DNA from 2 places in the Prevotella sp. RM4 genome. Region 2 is predicted to be linked to the other one. Evidence: riboswitches for the same ligand, from Rfam matches in the RefSeq annotation. Region 2 holds a riboswitch; the other holds the start of a gene.

Region 1 (8,227 bases), on a different contig from region 2:
TTTTGATAGTATAGCACAATGCCTAAGGCCTGCATCAGAAATCCTACAAACCAAAGCCATACGCTGGCGCGATACTCGAACAGGATATAGAGCAGTCCGAGTAACGTGGTAGTGATGTCGAGCCAGTGTGCTGAAATAAATTCTGCCATTAGAATCGGAGTGTTACATTACCCATCATTGTAAAGCCTGCCATAGGAATGAATCCAATCTGATAGTAGCGGTTCTCGTTGGGATGACCGTATTCTTCAACGATGCTTGAATATACCCAGCCATTGGCGGCATAGCGACGATTGAAGATGTTGTTGAAATTCAGATCGAAGATGCACTCCTTGATGCCCTTGTTGGGCTTCCAGGTGTAGCTGATGTTGGCATCAGAAGCTGAGTAGCAAGGCAGCGAACGATCAGCGTTCTCTGTATTATCCAGGTACTGACGGCTTACAAAATTGGTGTGCCATACAGCCTGCAAACCATTCCAATGCAGGTTTACAAAACCGTTCAGGATGGTTGAGGGAGAGAAAGCAAGTGTAGAGTTGTCGTAGTGGATAGTGCGGAACGACTCTTCCCAGTTAACGCTGGCCACCTCGTCGAAGTCTTTGATTTTATTCTTGCTGAGTGAAGCATTACCCTCAATGCTGAGCCAAGAGGTAACATCTACCCCACCCTGGATTTCTACGCCCATACGGTATGAGTCTTTGATGTTTGTGGTAAGATCCTCGCCAATATCACTCTTCTCGCCAGTCTGTACAAACTGGTTGGTGTAGTCCATGTAATAAAGGTTTACACCAAAGCGGAAGATGTCGTTGTTAAAGGTGTAACCCAACTCGTAATCTAACAGGCTTTCGGCCTTAGGGAATGGCTTTGCGCCATTATCTGTAAAGTTATTACGTTCTGGTTCGCGGTGGCTAAGTGCTACCGATCCGTAAACGCGGTGATTGTTCAGATTCCAAGAGAAACCGGCCTTGGGGTTCAGGAAACGATACTTCTGATCGATATCGAGGCGCTGGTTGTAATAGCTGCTGCCCTCTTCGTAGAACTTATCGTTAATACCGTTACTTTCGTACTGTACGTAGCGATACTGCAGGTCGCCGAAGATATCCCACTGCTCGTTGATGTGGTAAGCAGCCTTTACAAAGGCGCTACCATCAAACTTGGTGGCATCAGAATCGTAGTATTTGTAGTCGCCATTAGACATGTATTTCTTTCGTACATCATCGTTGGCAATATAGGTAACATATCCAAAGTGATTGCCATCGAACTCCTGGAGCGACATGCCGCCGATAACATCCCATGCATCGTTCTTGTAGTTTGCATTCCAGATAAAGCCGTAAGTGTTCTGGCTCAGTCCTTTCTGGCGCACGAAGTCGGTCTTTTTAACGCCGCTGTAGGTCATGCCAAACTTCTTCAGCTTGTTTTGAGGACGGAACTCGTTATAATAGCCGTAGCCGTAAGTGTAGTGCAGCGAACCTGAAATGCTCCAGTTGTCGTTGATATCGTAGGCTGCTGAAAGGATGTTGTGGTTCTGCCAGAAGTTATCGGTGGTTTTGTTCCAATAGCTGCCGTCGTTCAGCTGATAGCGCGCTGTGGGATAGTTGCCGTTGGCATCTTTATCGTAACCAGTCAGGTATTCGTAAAGCGAATTGTATTTGCCCAGACCTGCATTCCACATATCCTTGTAGGTTTTGATGCCAGTGTTGATACCGTAAGTTCCGTCCATCAGACTCATATCGTTGTCGCCTGCTGTTACGCCGTTCCAAGCCTGACCGGTTTTTTCAAAGTTTCCGATGTTCTTATAACGAATCTGGAACTTGTCGCCAATCCAGGTGAGTCCGCCATAGTAAGAACCGCTGCGTCCGCTGGTTCCATGGATAAATCCATCAGTATTGGTCTCGTGATAGGCACCATCAAAAATCAGATGATTCCACAGTAAACCTGTTGAGAACTTTCCACCTACATTGAATGTGTTGAATGAGCCGTATGATACTGACACTTCTCCCCCAGCCTTCTGATTTGGAATGGCTGAAGCGAGTGCTACAGTTCCGCCAAAGGCGCCATCACCGTTGGTTGATGTGCCTACACCGCGCTGAATCTGTACACTACCTAACAGCGAACCGTAAGAGTTCATGTTGGCCCAGAAAACACACTGATCTTCAGGCGAATTCAGGGGTACCCCATCCAGTGTTACGTTGATGCGCGAATCGCCTGCACCGCGAATGCGCATATAAGTTGTACCTGTGCCCAGTCCGTTCTCGCTCCAAGCCAGTACACCCGGAGTCTGCGAAAAGAGGAAAGGCAATTCTTTTCCTGTGTTCGAGAAAGCGTTAAGCTCCTTTTTCTTGATGTTTGCTACTGCAAATGGTGCATTTTTCTGTGTCCTGACACCTTTTACTACAATTTCGTTCAGCGCTTCTACCTGTGTAGAATCGTAGAGGGCTGCTTTACGCTGTGCGTTTGCGCCTGCTGCACACACTAATGCAGCCATTCCTAAAACAAATCTTTTCATACTACAATAGTACCAATAATTAATAATGTTAAGGGGGTGTTTGTTGTCTGCTATCCATCCCTACGCTGGCATAATCCAGATCAGGTTAGAGGGTATCATCTCAGCCTACACTCGTAGGCACCCCTTGATAATTGGTTGCAAAGGTAATGATATTTTCTATAAAAGCCATACTTTTATGGTATATTTTTATGTTTTACCAGTTGGAAAGGATGGTTTTCTCATAAAGAAACTGCCAGTTCCCGCCTGAGGAACTGACAGTTTCTGCCTTTAAAACCAATCGTTATCGGATTGTTGTTTATCTAAGACCCATTCTTGCCTCAACTACGTTAACTACATAGTCGCCCAGCTTCTCACACTCGTTAATCAGGTCCATATAAATGGTACCAACGGCGTAAGTGTACTCGCGGTTGTTAACATCGTTGATGTTCTGCGACTTGAGCTGGTCGCGGAAGTTATTGATTTCGTGCTCGATATTGAAAGTGCGGTTTACATCGAACGACTCCTTGCGGCCCATCATCAGTCGGTTCATCTGTGAGAGCGACTGATCGGTGAGCTCCATCATCTGATGGATGTGGTCGTACTGCTTCTCGTTAAAGTGATCCTGTTTGCCGTTGTACTTTCTCGAAATGGTACGAGCCATGTTGAAACAGGCATCTCCAATACTCTCTAACTCGCTGATTTCGCGTAACATAGCACGAATCTTGGCCTTTGAGTCGTCTGATAGGTGAGCATCGCTCACGGAGTTAAGATAGTTGGCAATCTCAATCTCCATATTATCGCTGATGCCTTCGTATTTCTCAATGCGGGTGTAGAGCTTGTTAAACTCAGAGTCGCGATTATCCTTCTTACTGCTTGAGCTTGACGAGAGGGTGAGCAGTTCGCGAACCATATTGAACATACGCTGCATACGATCCGAGAACGACTGGATTTCCTTCTGTGCCTCGAGCACCGAAAGCTCTGGTGTTTTCATGAAGCCGGCAGTAATAAAGTGCAAGCGGAAGTCCTCTTCCTCGTCAACCTTCTTAGGCTTGATAACCCAGCATACAAAGCGCTCAATCTGTGGGATAAACCAAATAAGAATAAAGGTGTTAGCCACGTTAAAGCAGGTATGGAAGGCTGCCAGCACAAAGCTTAGTTTGGCGGCGTTGGCCAGGAATACGCTTGTTGTAACGGCATCTTTAGTCATGTTTACATCGTAGCCCACCATGCCGCAAACGGCGTCGATGAACGGACGGAACACAAACAGAATCCAAACCACACCGAACACGTTGAAGAACATGTGGGCGAGGGCAGCTCTACGGGCCTGAGTATTGGCCGATAGGGCAGCGAGGTTTGAGGTAATGGTGGTTCCGATATTTTCACCCATAACCAATGCAATACCCTGATAGATAGGTAGAGCGCCGCTAGAACAGAGAATCATGGTGATGGCCATAACTGCTGCCGACGACTGTACGCAGAAGGTAAGTACGCCGCCTAAGAACAGGAATATCAGCGTGGTGAAGAACGAATCTGGATCGAACGACGCAAAGAAGTCGAGTAGGGCCTGATTTTCGCCCAAATGCATTTCTGTGCCTGTCATTCTCAGAGTACCCAGTCCCATCAGCAGGAACGATAGTCCGAACAGGAAATCGCCGATATAGCGGTATCTTTTCTGATAAATCAGTATGATGCCCAGGAAGAATGCTGGATAAACAGCGCTGGTAATATCGAACGACATACCGGCCGACATAATCCAGGCGGTAAGGGTGGTTCCGATGTTGGCACCCATGATAACCGAAATTGCTTGTGCCAAGGTTAACAAGCCCGCATTAACAAACGAAACAGTCATCACAGTGGTGGCTGTTGATGACTGTACTGAAGCTGTAACAAGCATACCTGTAAGCATGCCGGTAAAGCGATTGGTTGTCATCGCACCTAACACATGGCGTAATTGTGGACCCGCCATCTTCTGCAATGCTTCACTCATCGACTTCATACCGAACATCAATAGCGCAAGCGATCCCAGGAGTTTGAAAATAATCCAGATTGACATAAAAATCGTATCTATATTTAGTAATTCGGGGACAAAGATAAAAAAAAACTCTGAAATGTAAGTTAAGATTTCAGAAAAATGTTATCTTTGCAGACAAAATAATTAAAAACTCAATTTAAGGCTTATGGAGAAGTTAGTAAAAATACATATTGTAAATAACGATAAAGATGTAGAGGTTCCTGTAGGATCTACTATCGAAGATGTATATGCTTTGTCGGGTGTTGAGATCGAGCACGGTCCCATCTCGGCACACGTAAATAATAAGGTAGAGGGTATGCACTACCGCTTGTACAAGCAGAAACAGGTTGAGTTTCTCGACATCTGTTCGTCGAGTGGTTCGCGTGCTTATACTCGCAGTTTGTTCTTTGTGCTTTGCAAGGCTGTGCACGATTTGTTTACGCCCTGTAAGGTGTCTATTGATATCCCTGTATCAAATGGCTATTTTGTAAACCTGTCAATTGGTCGTCCAATCTCGCTGGATGATGTGGGTGCCATCCGTCGCCGTATGCAGGAAATCATCGATGCCGCCTTACCCATACATCGTTACGAAACCACTACCGAAGAGGCTATCAGGATGTTCGACATTCTGCATAACCGTTCGAAGGTAAAACTGTTGAAGTCTACAGGCAGACTGTACACAACTTATTATGAGATAGATGGTTACATAGATTATTACTACGGTGCTCTGCTCACGAACACCAAGCAGCTTTACTTGTTTGGACTTGAGAAGTATTTTGATGGTTTGCTGTTGCGTTTGCCATCGCGCGAGCATCCTAACGAGTTGGGCGAGATGTTGCATCAGGATAAGATGTTCGGCATCTTTAAGGAGCACCATCAGTGGCAGGATATCTTAGGTTTGCGAACCATCGGCGACCTGAACGAGACTATCATGAATGGCCATTCGTCGGAGCTCATACAGATTAGCGAGGCGCTGCAGGAAAAGAAGATTGCTAATATTGCCGACGAGATTGCCCAGCGTAAGGGCGTTAAACTGGTGCTGATAGCTGGTCCTTCGTCATCGGGTAAAACTACTACCTGTAAGCGTCTTAGCGTGCAGTTGGCCGTAAATGGTATCCATCCCGTTGGTATATCGCTGGATGATTATTTCCTCGACCGCGAGCAAACGCCAAAAGATGATAAGGGCGATTACGATTTTGAGCACCTGCATGCCTTGAATCTGCCGTTGCTTAACGAGCAGCTTTCGGCATTGTTCAGAGGCGAGGAGGTAGAGTTGCCTCGCTATAACTTCCAGAAGGGAAAGAGCGAGTGGAGTGGTAAGAAACTGCAGTTGAAAGGTAACGAAGTGCTGGTAGTAGAAGGTATCCATGCCTTGAATCCAGAGTTGACTTCGGAGATTCCCAACGATCAGATTTTCCGTGTCTATGCTTCGGCCCTTACTACTATTCTGCTCGATAATCACAACTATATCCCAACTACCGATAACCGCCTGCTGCGCCGTATTATCCGCGACTACAAGTATCGTGGTGTGAGTGCTCAGGAGAGTATTCGCAGGTGGCCAAGCGTTAGGGCAGGGGAGAACAAGTGGATTTTCCCCTTCCAGGAGAATGCCGATGCGATGTTTAACACCGCTATGCTGTTCGAACTGGCTGTGATTAAGAGTCAGGCTGAGCCGCTGTTAGAGCAGGTTCCAGAAAATTCGAAGGAACATGCAGAGGCTTATCGCCTGCTGAAGTTCCTTCGCTATATCCGTCCCATTCCTGAGACTCAGATTCCACCAACGTCGCTGCTTCGCGAGTTCCTTGGCGGATCATCGTTTAATTACTAACTAGTGCGCCTCAAGCCAGTTCTTGCCAAAGCCGGAATCGGCCACCAGGGGTACGCTTAAGTTCAGGGCATTCTGCATCTCTTGGAGCACGATGCCCTCTACTTTTTCCTTCTCATCTGGGTACACCGAGAAGTTTAATTCGTCGTGTACCTGCAGAATCATTTTAGAGCGTATTCCTTCGGCCTTAAAGCGCTTGTAGATGCGAATCATAGCCACCTTGATAATATCAGCAGCAGTGCCCTGAATTGGGGCGTTGATGGCATTTCGCTCAGCAAAGCCGCGAACGGTAGCATTGTGGCTGTTAATATCTGGCAGATAGCGGCGACGACCGAATAGGGTAGTAACGTAACCCTTCTCGCGAGCCACTTCTTTAGATTTTTCCATATAATCGTGTACCTGTGGGAAGGTGTCGAAGTAGCCGTCTATCAGCATCTTAGCTTCGTCGCGAGGGATGTCCAGACGCTCAGCAAGTCCAAATACGGTGATACCGTAGATGATACCGAAGTTGGCGCGTTTCGATTTGGTTCGCTCGTCGCGTGTAACCTCTTCGATAGGCTTTTTGTAGATGTTGGCAGCTGTGGCGGCATGCAAATCCTTACCCTCGCTAAACACTTTTATCATCTCTGCGTCCTGCGAGAGATGAGCCATAACGCGCAGCTCAATCTGACTATAGTCGGCTGAAAAGAACAGACAACCTGGTTCTGGAATGAATGCCTTTCGGATTTCCTTGCCATCCTCACCACGAATGGGGATATTCTGCAGGTTGGGATCGGACGATGACAAGCGACCGGTAGCGGTAATCGTTTGATTAAACGAGGTGTGGATATGACCGGTTTTGGGGTTAATAAGCTTAGGTAGGGCATCGATATAGGTGCCTATCAGCTTCTTTAACCCTCTGTGTTCCAATATGTCTGCAACTATCTCATGCTTATTTCGCAGCTGCTGCAAAACTTCTTCCGAGGTAACATACTGTCCTGTTTTAGTTTTCTTGGCCTTCTCTACTATCTTAAGTTTGTCGAAGAGTATCTCACCAACTTGCTTTGGCGATGCGATGTTAAACTGTTCGCCTGCCAGCTCGTAGATACGAGCTTCGATTTCGTTCATGCGGTTGGTGAATTGTTTTGACGTTTCGGCCAGCGAATCAGTATCCAAACAAACACCATTCAACTCCATTTCTGCCAGTACAGGCATTAGTGGCATCTCTATATTATAGAATAGGTCTTCGCACTTGGCCTTCTTCAACTCTGGTTCCAGTTTGTTCTTCAGTCGGAGTGTGATATCAGCATCCTCGGCGGCATACTCGTAAACCTGTGAGGGTAGGAGAGAGCGCATCGATTTCTGGTTCTTACCTTTTGGGCCGATGAGTTCTTCGATGTGGATGGTTTGATAGTTCAGATAGATCTCAGCCATGTAGTCCATGTTATGATGCAGTTCGGGCTGGATGAGATAGTGGGCTATCATCGTGTCCCACATTTTTCCTTTCAGTTCGATGTCGTAATTTCTGAGCACTTCGAGGTCGTACTTCAAATTTTGACCAATTTTTAAAATTTCGGGGTTCTCGTATGCGGGTTTAAAGATATTAACAATTTGCAACGCTTCTTCACGATTGGCTGGAATGGGCACGTAAAATGCCTCGAATTCCTTTACGGCGAAGCTTAAACCTACCAATTCTGCGTCGATAGCGCTGGTTGAAGTGGTCTCCGTGTCTAGACTGAGAATTTTGTTTGTCAAGAAATAATCACAAAGTTTCTTCAAATCCTCCTGATTTTCAACGAGTTTGTAGTTGTGAGGCGTAGTTTTTAGCGTCTCAAAACTCGTGTTTTCGTTCACAGCTTGCCCGTCGGTCGCAAATTCTGCAAAGAGATCGAGTTGCTGATTTACGACTTTTTGCGGTTTTTGGCTTTTTTTA
Region 2 (8,227 bases):
CAAAATGTTACGATAATAGGCCGAAACATCCTTCCAATGGTAGAAGGGGTAGCAGTCGGTTGGGATGGGGATGGATGTCTCGTTCTCGTTCATCAGGAATTTAACCAGGATATCATCCGAGCCCTGCTTGCGGAAGAAGATAAGCTGCACGTTACCTGCCATGGGGATGAGTCGGAACAGGGCAAATGTGTTGTGCAGATTCTCCATATCCTGCGTGCCACCCAGGGCCTCTTTTACACCTAATATATATGAGAAAGGTAGCAGCACGCTGTCGTGACCGAAGCGAAGGCGCACCTGTTTCTTACCCGAAGCTATCATGAGGTCGGCCTCGTCGAGGAAGTTCTTCAGCAGCGGATAGATGGCGTAGTAGTTGGGGCGCGAACCAGGCATCAATCCCTCCCACAGGCACCAGCTGGCATTGTAAACATAAAAGCCGTCGATAAGTTCGTCGGTGGTAAACAGATCGTTGAACGACAGATTCAACTCGGGCAGACAATGCATGTTCGAGGCGATGTTCCATAAGCCATCAGCCAGCTTGTAGCCATCCACAAATCCTTCCAGTTGTTTGGGATCCTTAAACAGCATCTGCATCTGGTAGCGTCCGTTCAGCTTTTCGTGGCGGAACTTATCCAGCTTGTCGTACAGATGTCCGTCGATACCTTTCTTGGGGATGAAAATACTGTCGTTGGGTATCAGGTAGTACATGTCGTGTTCGCTGGCATCCATTGTGATGCTGAGCTTTGGATTCATGCTCTTCAGTTCCTGACAGAAGTTAGCCATCGAGAGCATGCAGCGACGAACGGTTGATGAGTTGGCTTTTACCTCAACGGGCTGCATCAGCAGTTGTTGGTAGTTGGTAGCCAGTCGGTGGGCTATGCCCTGATGCTGTCGGGCACCCAGCTTAGTCAGGTCGCCATCGCGATGCCATGCATCGGCAGCAGCCAGTTTTACACGTTGCAGTACCTCTACGCCTTTGGGTGTAAGCCAGCCGCGCGCCTGGGCGGTATCCATCTTGCCAATCACGTATTTGTAGGCATTGTCGTCGGTCATATAGCGGGCACCGTGACGGCCGTAATGACTCACGTAGAATGGTTCGTACCCAGCAGGTGCAGGCGTTACTGTTCCCTTGGGCAGGGGGTAATTGCAATAGTTGCCGGTAGCCAACTCCATGTTAGCCAACAGTTCGGCCTTTGATGTCTGGGCCTGCATGGGCGCACAGAGCATCGTAGCTGTAAAAGCACAGATAAAGGTTTGTTTTAAATGATTCATAAACTGTTTTGAATAGTTGATTTGTGGCGCAAATATACATTATTTTTCTATAAGGTGGTGCATTTTTTTAGTTTTTTTTGTATCTTTGCCGGCATATTATATTAATAAGGTATAAAGATTATGAAGATAGCGATTGTACAAAACGATATACGTAGCAACGATTTTTCTGAGAATCTGGAGCATCTTGAAACGTTGATAGATCAGCATCCGGATGCTGATATGTTTGTGCTGCCTGAAACCTTTGCCACAGGCTTTATGCCCGAGGGCGGTGTAGGAGGCTCGGATTATACGGGTTATGATATTTTGCAGTGGATGGGGACCAAGGGGTTTCTGTATGATGCTGCCGTAGTAGGAAGTGTGGCTACTAAGGATGACGCTGGACAGCTGCGTAACCGTTTGTATTTTGTTCGCCCCGATGGCAAGGACGAGTATTACGACAAGCGCCATCTGTTTACGTTTGCCGGCGAAACCAGGGATTACGTGCCAGGCGATCGCCGTGTGATAGCAGAGTGGGGTGGTGTGCGTTTCCTGCTGCAGGTGTGCTACGATTTGCGATTCCCTGTTTTTTCGCGTTCGCGTGGCGATTACGATGCCATCATCTATGTAGCCAACTGGCCCGAACAGCGTCAGGATGTTTGGCAAACCTTACTGAAGGCGCGTGCCATCGAGAACCAGTGCTATGTGATAGGCGTAAACCGTGTGGGTAGCGACGGCACCTGTAAGTATATAGGTGGTTCGGTGGTGATTGATGCCTATGGCCGCACCATCGCCCAGTGTGCCGATGGTGAGGAGGGTATTGCTACCGTTGAACTCGACATGGAACAGCTGCAGCGTTTCCGTAAGAAGTTCCCTGTGCTGGACGATGCCGACAAGTTTAATGTTCTCTGATGCTTTTTGGTTCTACGTGAACGGCGATGTGTGTTTCGGCGCCGTAGTGCTCGCGTAGAATGTTTTCTACCTCTTCGCTCTTGTTGTGAGCCTCGCGCAGACTGATGTCATCGTCCATCAGTATGTGCAACTCTATGGCGTAGTGGTTGCCCAAACGGCGCGTGTGCAGATCGTGTGGCTCTGTAACGCCAGGTATCGATCCTGCCAGCTGCAGAATCTCGCTCTCAACCTCATCGGGCAGCGAATGCTCCATCAGGTCGCCAATGCCATTACGCAGCAGGTCTATCGCCACCTTAATAATAAATAGGCCCACGATGATACCTGCCATGGGATCGAGCACCGTCCATCGTTCACCTAAGAAGATGGCGCCACCAATGCCGATGGCTGTGCCTATACTCGACAGGGCATCGCTGCGGTGGTGCCAGGCGTTGGCCTCTACTGCCTGCGAGTTCAGCTTGCGGGCCTGCACCATCGAGTAGTGGAACACCGCCTCCTTGAGTACAATCGACAGCAGCGCTGCCCAGAGTGCCAGCAGGCCTGGTGCCTCTAAGGTGCCGCCCTGTGCCCAATGGATAATTTTTGTGAGTGCGCTGTACACAATGCCTACAGCTACTATCAGTAGTGCCAACCCAATCAGTGTGGTGGCCAGCGTTTCGTATTTACCATGCCCGTACTCGTGCGATTTGTCGGTAGGCTTGCCGCTGATGCGCACAAACACCAGCACGATGATATCTGTGACAAAGTCGGACAGCGAGTGCACCGCATCGGCAATCATTGCCGCACTATGTCCCACAATGCCCGCCACAAACTTAAACAGCAGTAGCACCACATTCACCGCGCCACCCACCATTGTTACCTTATATATCTCTTTATTCCTTTCCATTGTAGTGCAAAAGTAGTAAATTGATAGCAAATAGCAAAAAAAACTGCGATTTATTTGTCAGATAGAAATAAAAACATTACTTTTGCAGCGCAAAATTAAATATTCGGGGTGCTGAGGCATGTGCCAAAGCTGAGAAAATACCCATAGAACCTGATACGGGTAATGCCGTCGGAGGAATGCAATATGAAAGTAAGGATTAACAACAAACAACACGAGACGCAAGCCAAAACTGTATCCGAGCTTGCCGCCCAATTGCAGTTGCCCGCCAAAGGTGTGGCAATAGCTATCGATAATGAGTTGAAACCGCGCACTACTTGGGATGACACCATCCTGCAAGAGGGCGCCACTATCACTATTATCAAAGCTGCATGCGGGGGGTAAGGGCTATGTTACAGTTTATATCTCACTACACCGATAAGTATAGCTATCTGGACAGCATCCGCCTTGCCTTGCAGGGTGGTTGCCGATGGATACAGCTGCGCATGAAGGACGCTACCGACGATGAGGTGCGCCCCGTTGCGATTGAGGCCCAGAAGCTATGTAAGCAGTATGGCGCTACGTTTATTATCGACGATCGCGTGGCATTAGTAAAGGAGTTGCAGGCCGATGGTGTGCATCTGGGTAAGAACGATATGCCCATTAGCGAGGCACGCCGCCAGTTAGGTCCCGATTATATCATAGGTGGAACTGCTAACACCATATGGGATGTAAAAGCCCATTATGCGGCTGGTGCCGACTACATTGGCTGTGGCCCCTTCCGCTTTACTACCACCAAGCAGAAGTTGTCGCCGGTACTAGGTCTGGATGGCTACCGACGGATTATCATCGAGATGCGTGCGGCGCATATCGACATACCCATTGTGGCTATCGGCGGCATTACCAAGGACGATATACCCGCCATACTGGCTACCGGCATCACCGGCATTGCCCTGAGTGGTACAGTGCTAAGGGCTGCGAACCCCATTGACGAAATGAAACACTTAACAAACATAGTTAATCATGAGTAAATTAGTAATTGCAGGACGGGAGTTTAACTCTCGTTTGTTTCTGGGCACAGGCAAGTTTAACAACAATGCGCTGATGGCCCAGGCTATCGAGGCTTCGGGATCGGAGATGGTTACCGTTGCCATGAAACGTGTGGAACTCGACGACAAGAACGACGATTTGCTGACACACATCACCCAGAACCCACGTATACAACTGCTACCCAATACCTCGGGTGTGCGTAATGCTGAAGAGGCGGTGTTTGCTGCCCAGATGGCCCGCGAGGCCTTTGGCACCAACTGGTTGAAGTTGGAGATACACCCCGACCCACGCTACTTGTTGCCCGACTCGGTTGAGACCCTGAAGGCCACCGAGCAGTTGGTAAAACTGGGCTTTGTGGTGCTGCCATACTGCCAGGCCGACCCTACGCTGTGTAAGCATCTGGAAGAGGCTGGTGCAGCTACTGTCATGCCACTGGCTGCCCCCATCGGTACCAACAAGGGTTTGAGAATGAAGGATTTTCTGCAGATTATCATCGACCAGGCCACGGTGCCTGTAGTGGTTGATGCCGGTATCGGTGCCCCCAGTCATGCTGCCGAGGCCATGGAGATGGGTGCCGACTGCGTGCTGGTGAATACCGCCATTGCCGTTGCAGGCGATCCCGTAAAAATGGCTGATGCCTTCCGTCAGGCTGTCATCGCCGGTCGCCAGGCCTTCGAGGCAGGCTTAGGAGCCATCGCCGACAATGCCGAGGCCTCAAGTCCATTAACCGCTTTTCTTAATGTTTAATGTTTAATGTTTAATTTTTAATGATAAACGATCACAAGGCCTATGCTCAGAGAGAGAAGGCCTATATGCAAGGAAATTTGTATCCTGATGTAAAGGTGGGTATGACCAAGGTGAACCTGACACCAACGGTGACGAAGGATGCCGACGGCAAAACCCACGTAGAGAAGAACGAACCAGTGTATATCTACGATACCAGCGGTCCTTATACCGACCCCAACTATACGGTTGACCTGAAGAAGGGACTGCCACCCATGCGCCAGCAGTGGATTGCCGATCGTGCTAAGAAAGGTCAGGGCATCACCCAGATGGCGTGTGCTAAGGCAGGCATCATCACTCCCGAGATGGAGTATGTGGCCATTCGCGAAAACATGAACTGCCAGGCACTGGGTATCGAGAGTCATATCACTCCCGAATACGTACGCCAGGAGGTGGCACGCGGACGTGCCGTTATCCCCGCTAACATCCATCACCCCGAGAGCGAGCCGATGATTATCGGACGCAACTTTGCGGTGAAAATCAATACCAATATCGGTAACTCGGCCACTACATCCAGCATCGACGAAGAGGTAGACAAGGCCGTATGGTCGTGCAAGTGGGGTGGCGACACGCTGATGGACCTTTCGACGGGAAATAACATTCACGAAACCCGCGAGTGGATTCTGCGTAACTGTCCTGTACCCGTAGGCACCGTGCCCATCTATCAGGCTTTGGAAAAGGTGGATGGCAAGGTGGAAGACCTCTCGTGGGAGGTGTATCGCGACACACTCATCGAACAGTGCGAGCAGGGTGTGGATTACTTTACCATCCATGCCGGCATCCGTCGCCACAACGTGCACCTGGCCGATAGCAGATTGTGCGGTATCGTGAGTCGTGGCGGTAGCATTATGAGCAAGTGGTGCCTGCTGCATGATAAGGAGAGCTTCCTGTATGAGCACTTTGATGATATCTGCGATATTGTGGCCAAATACGATGTAGCCCTGTCGCTGGGCGATGGTTTGCGCCCTGGCTGTACAGCCGATGCCAACGATGCCGCCCAGTTTGCCGAGCTCGACACCATGGGCGAGCTGGTGGTACGTGCCTGGGAAAAGAATGTGCAGGCCTTTATCGAGGGTCCCGGACATGTGCCCATGCATAAAATCAAGGAGAACATGGAGCGCCAGTTGGAGAAGTGCCACGAGGCACCATTCTACACCCTCGGACCTATTGTTACCGATATCGCTCCTGGCTACGATCATATTACCAGTGCCATCGGTGGTGCGCAGATAGCCTGGCTGGGAACTGCCATGCTCTGTTACGTAACCCCCAAGGAGCATCTGGCCCTGCCTAATAAGGACGATGTGCGCGCAGGTATCATTGCCTATAAGATAGCTGCCCATGCAGCCGACCTGGCAAAGGGACACCCCGGTGCCACCATCCGCGACAACGCCCTGTCGAAGGCCCGTTTCGATTTCCGTTGGCGCGATCAGTTCCACCTGTCGTTGGATCCCGAACTGGCGCTGCAGTATTTCACCGAGGCTGGCCATACCGATGGCGAGTACTGCACCATGTGCGGACCAAACTTCTGCGCTGCCAAGCTCACTCACGATTTGAGGAAGATTAAACATTAAACATTAAACATTAAAGATTAAACATTAAACTTTGATGGAACTCAGTCGTGAACAATGTAGGCGTTATAACCGCCACTTGATACTGGAAGGTTTCGGACCTGAGGCACAAAGCAAGTTGCTGCAGGCCAAGGTGCTGCTGGTGGGGGCAGGGGGCTTAGGCTCGCCTGTGGCCCTGTACCTGGCGGCAGCTGGTGTGGGCACCATCGGTGTGGTGGATGGCGATACTGTGAGTATCACCAACCTGCAGCGCCAGGTGCTGCACAGCACGCCCGATGTGGGGCGTCCCAAGGTGGATGTGGCCAAGGAGCGCATGCTGGCCATCAACCCCGATGTGCAGGTTGAAACCTACGAATACTATCTGAGCGAGGCCAACGCCATGGAGCTGATAGAGCCCTACGATTTCGTGATCGACGGTACCGACAACTTTGCCCCCAAGTATCTGGTAAACGATGCCTGTGTGATGCTGGGCAAGGCCTTTACCATGGGTGGTATCAGCAAATATAGCGGACAGCTGATGACCCATGTGCCCGGTTCGGCCTGCTACCGTTGCTTGTTCCCCGAGCCCCCTGCCAAGCAGGATGTGGAGACCTGCGCCATGGTGGGCGTGTTAGGCTCGATAGCTGGCATGTTAGGTACCGTGCAGGCCACCGAGTGCTTGAAATACTTAGCTGGGGTGGGCCAGTTGCTCACCAACAGTATGCTTACCTTCGATGCCCTCAGCATGCAGTGGCAGCGCTTCGACTTTGGCAAGCGTGAAAGCTGCGAACTCTGTGGCACTCACCCTTCGATACACCAGTTGAAGGAGTATGCTTTCAAACCCTGTAAATCAAAATAAACGAAAAAATGTTTAGTGACGAACTTAAAAACATTAGTTGGCAGGAAACCACCGAGCGCATAGCCAGCATGACCGATGCCGATGTGCGCCGCGCCTTAGGCAAGAGTCGCTGCGATGTGAACGACTTTATGGCCCTGCTATCGCCTGCAGCCGAACCTTACTTAGAGCAGATGGCCCGACTCTCGCGTAAATACACCGAGGAGCGTTTCGGGCGCACCATGTCGATGTTTATCCCGCTGTATATCACCAACTCGTGTTCCAACTCGTGTGTGTACTGCGGCTTTCATCGCGAAAACCCGATGGCACGCACCATCCTGACACCCGAACAGATTGAGGACGAGTACCGTGCTATCAAGCAGTTGGCACCTTTCGAGAACATCCTGCTGGTAACAGGCGAGAATCCTGCCAAGGCGGGAGTGCCTTATCTGGCAAAAGCCATCGATATTGCCAAGCGCTACTTCTCGAACATCAAGATCGAGGTGATGCCGCTGAAGATGGAGGAATACCGCGAGCTGACCCACCACGGACTGAACGGTGTGATCTGCTTTCAGGAAACCTACAACCGCGAGCACTACCAGCTGTACCACCCACGCGGCATGAAGAGCCGTTTTGAATGGCGTTGCGACGGGTTCGACCGTATGGGGCAGGCTGGTGTACACTCTATCGGTATGGGTGTGCTGATTGGACTGGAGAAAGAGTGGCGCACCGATGTAACCATGATGGCGCACCACCTGCGCTATCTGCAAAAGCACTATTGGCGCACCAAGTACAGCATTAACTTTCCCCGTATGCGCCCGGCCCAGAACGAGGGATTCCAGCCTAACTGCTTTATGACTGATCGCGAACTGGCACAAGCCACGTTTGCCATGCGTATCTTCGACCACGATGTCGACATCTCGTACAGTACCCGCGAACCCGCTTACATCCGCGACAACATGTGTACCTTAGGCGTAACCACCATGTCGGCCGAGA

The links. A riboswitch is a leader RNA that binds a small molecule or an ion and turns the genes downstream of it on or off. The one in region 2 is predicted to bind thiamine pyrophosphate.
Region 1: another riboswitch for thiamine pyrophosphate. It lies ahead of T499_RS0108305 (TonB-dependent receptor); the one in region 2 lies ahead of thiS (sulfur carrier protein ThiS).

The regions. Positions count from the first base shown of each region.
Region 1 is NZ_JNKG01000009.1:58,494-66,720, forward strand. It holds gene pnuC (nicotinamide riboside transporter PnuC) at 1-149, opposite strand, end outside; gene T499_RS0108305 (TonB-dependent receptor) at 149-2,500, opposite strand; TPP riboswitch at 2,540-2,635, opposite strand; gene T499_RS0108315 (Na/Pi cotransporter family protein) at 2,796-4,532, opposite strand; gene T499_RS0108320 (nucleoside kinase) at 4,657-6,318, shown strand; gene polA (DNA polymerase I) at 6,319-8,227, opposite strand, start outside.
Region 2 is NZ_KL370843.1:51,383-59,609, reverse strand. It holds gene T499_RS0113470 (histidine-type phosphatase) at 1-1,269, opposite strand, end outside; gene T499_RS0113465 (amidohydrolase) at 1,390-2,157, shown strand; gene T499_RS0113460 (cation diffusion facilitator family transporter) at 2,144-3,040, opposite strand; TPP riboswitch at 3,135-3,237, shown strand; gene thiS (sulfur carrier protein ThiS) at 3,224-3,421, shown strand; gene T499_RS0113450 (thiamine phosphate synthase) at 3,427-4,047, shown strand; gene T499_RS0113445 (thiazole synthase) at 4,040-4,813, shown strand; gene thiC (phosphomethylpyrimidine synthase ThiC) at 4,834-6,420, shown strand; gene T499_RS0113435 (HesA/MoeB/ThiF family protein) at 6,455-7,255, shown strand; gene thiH (2-iminoacetate synthase ThiH) at 7,264-8,227, shown strand, end outside.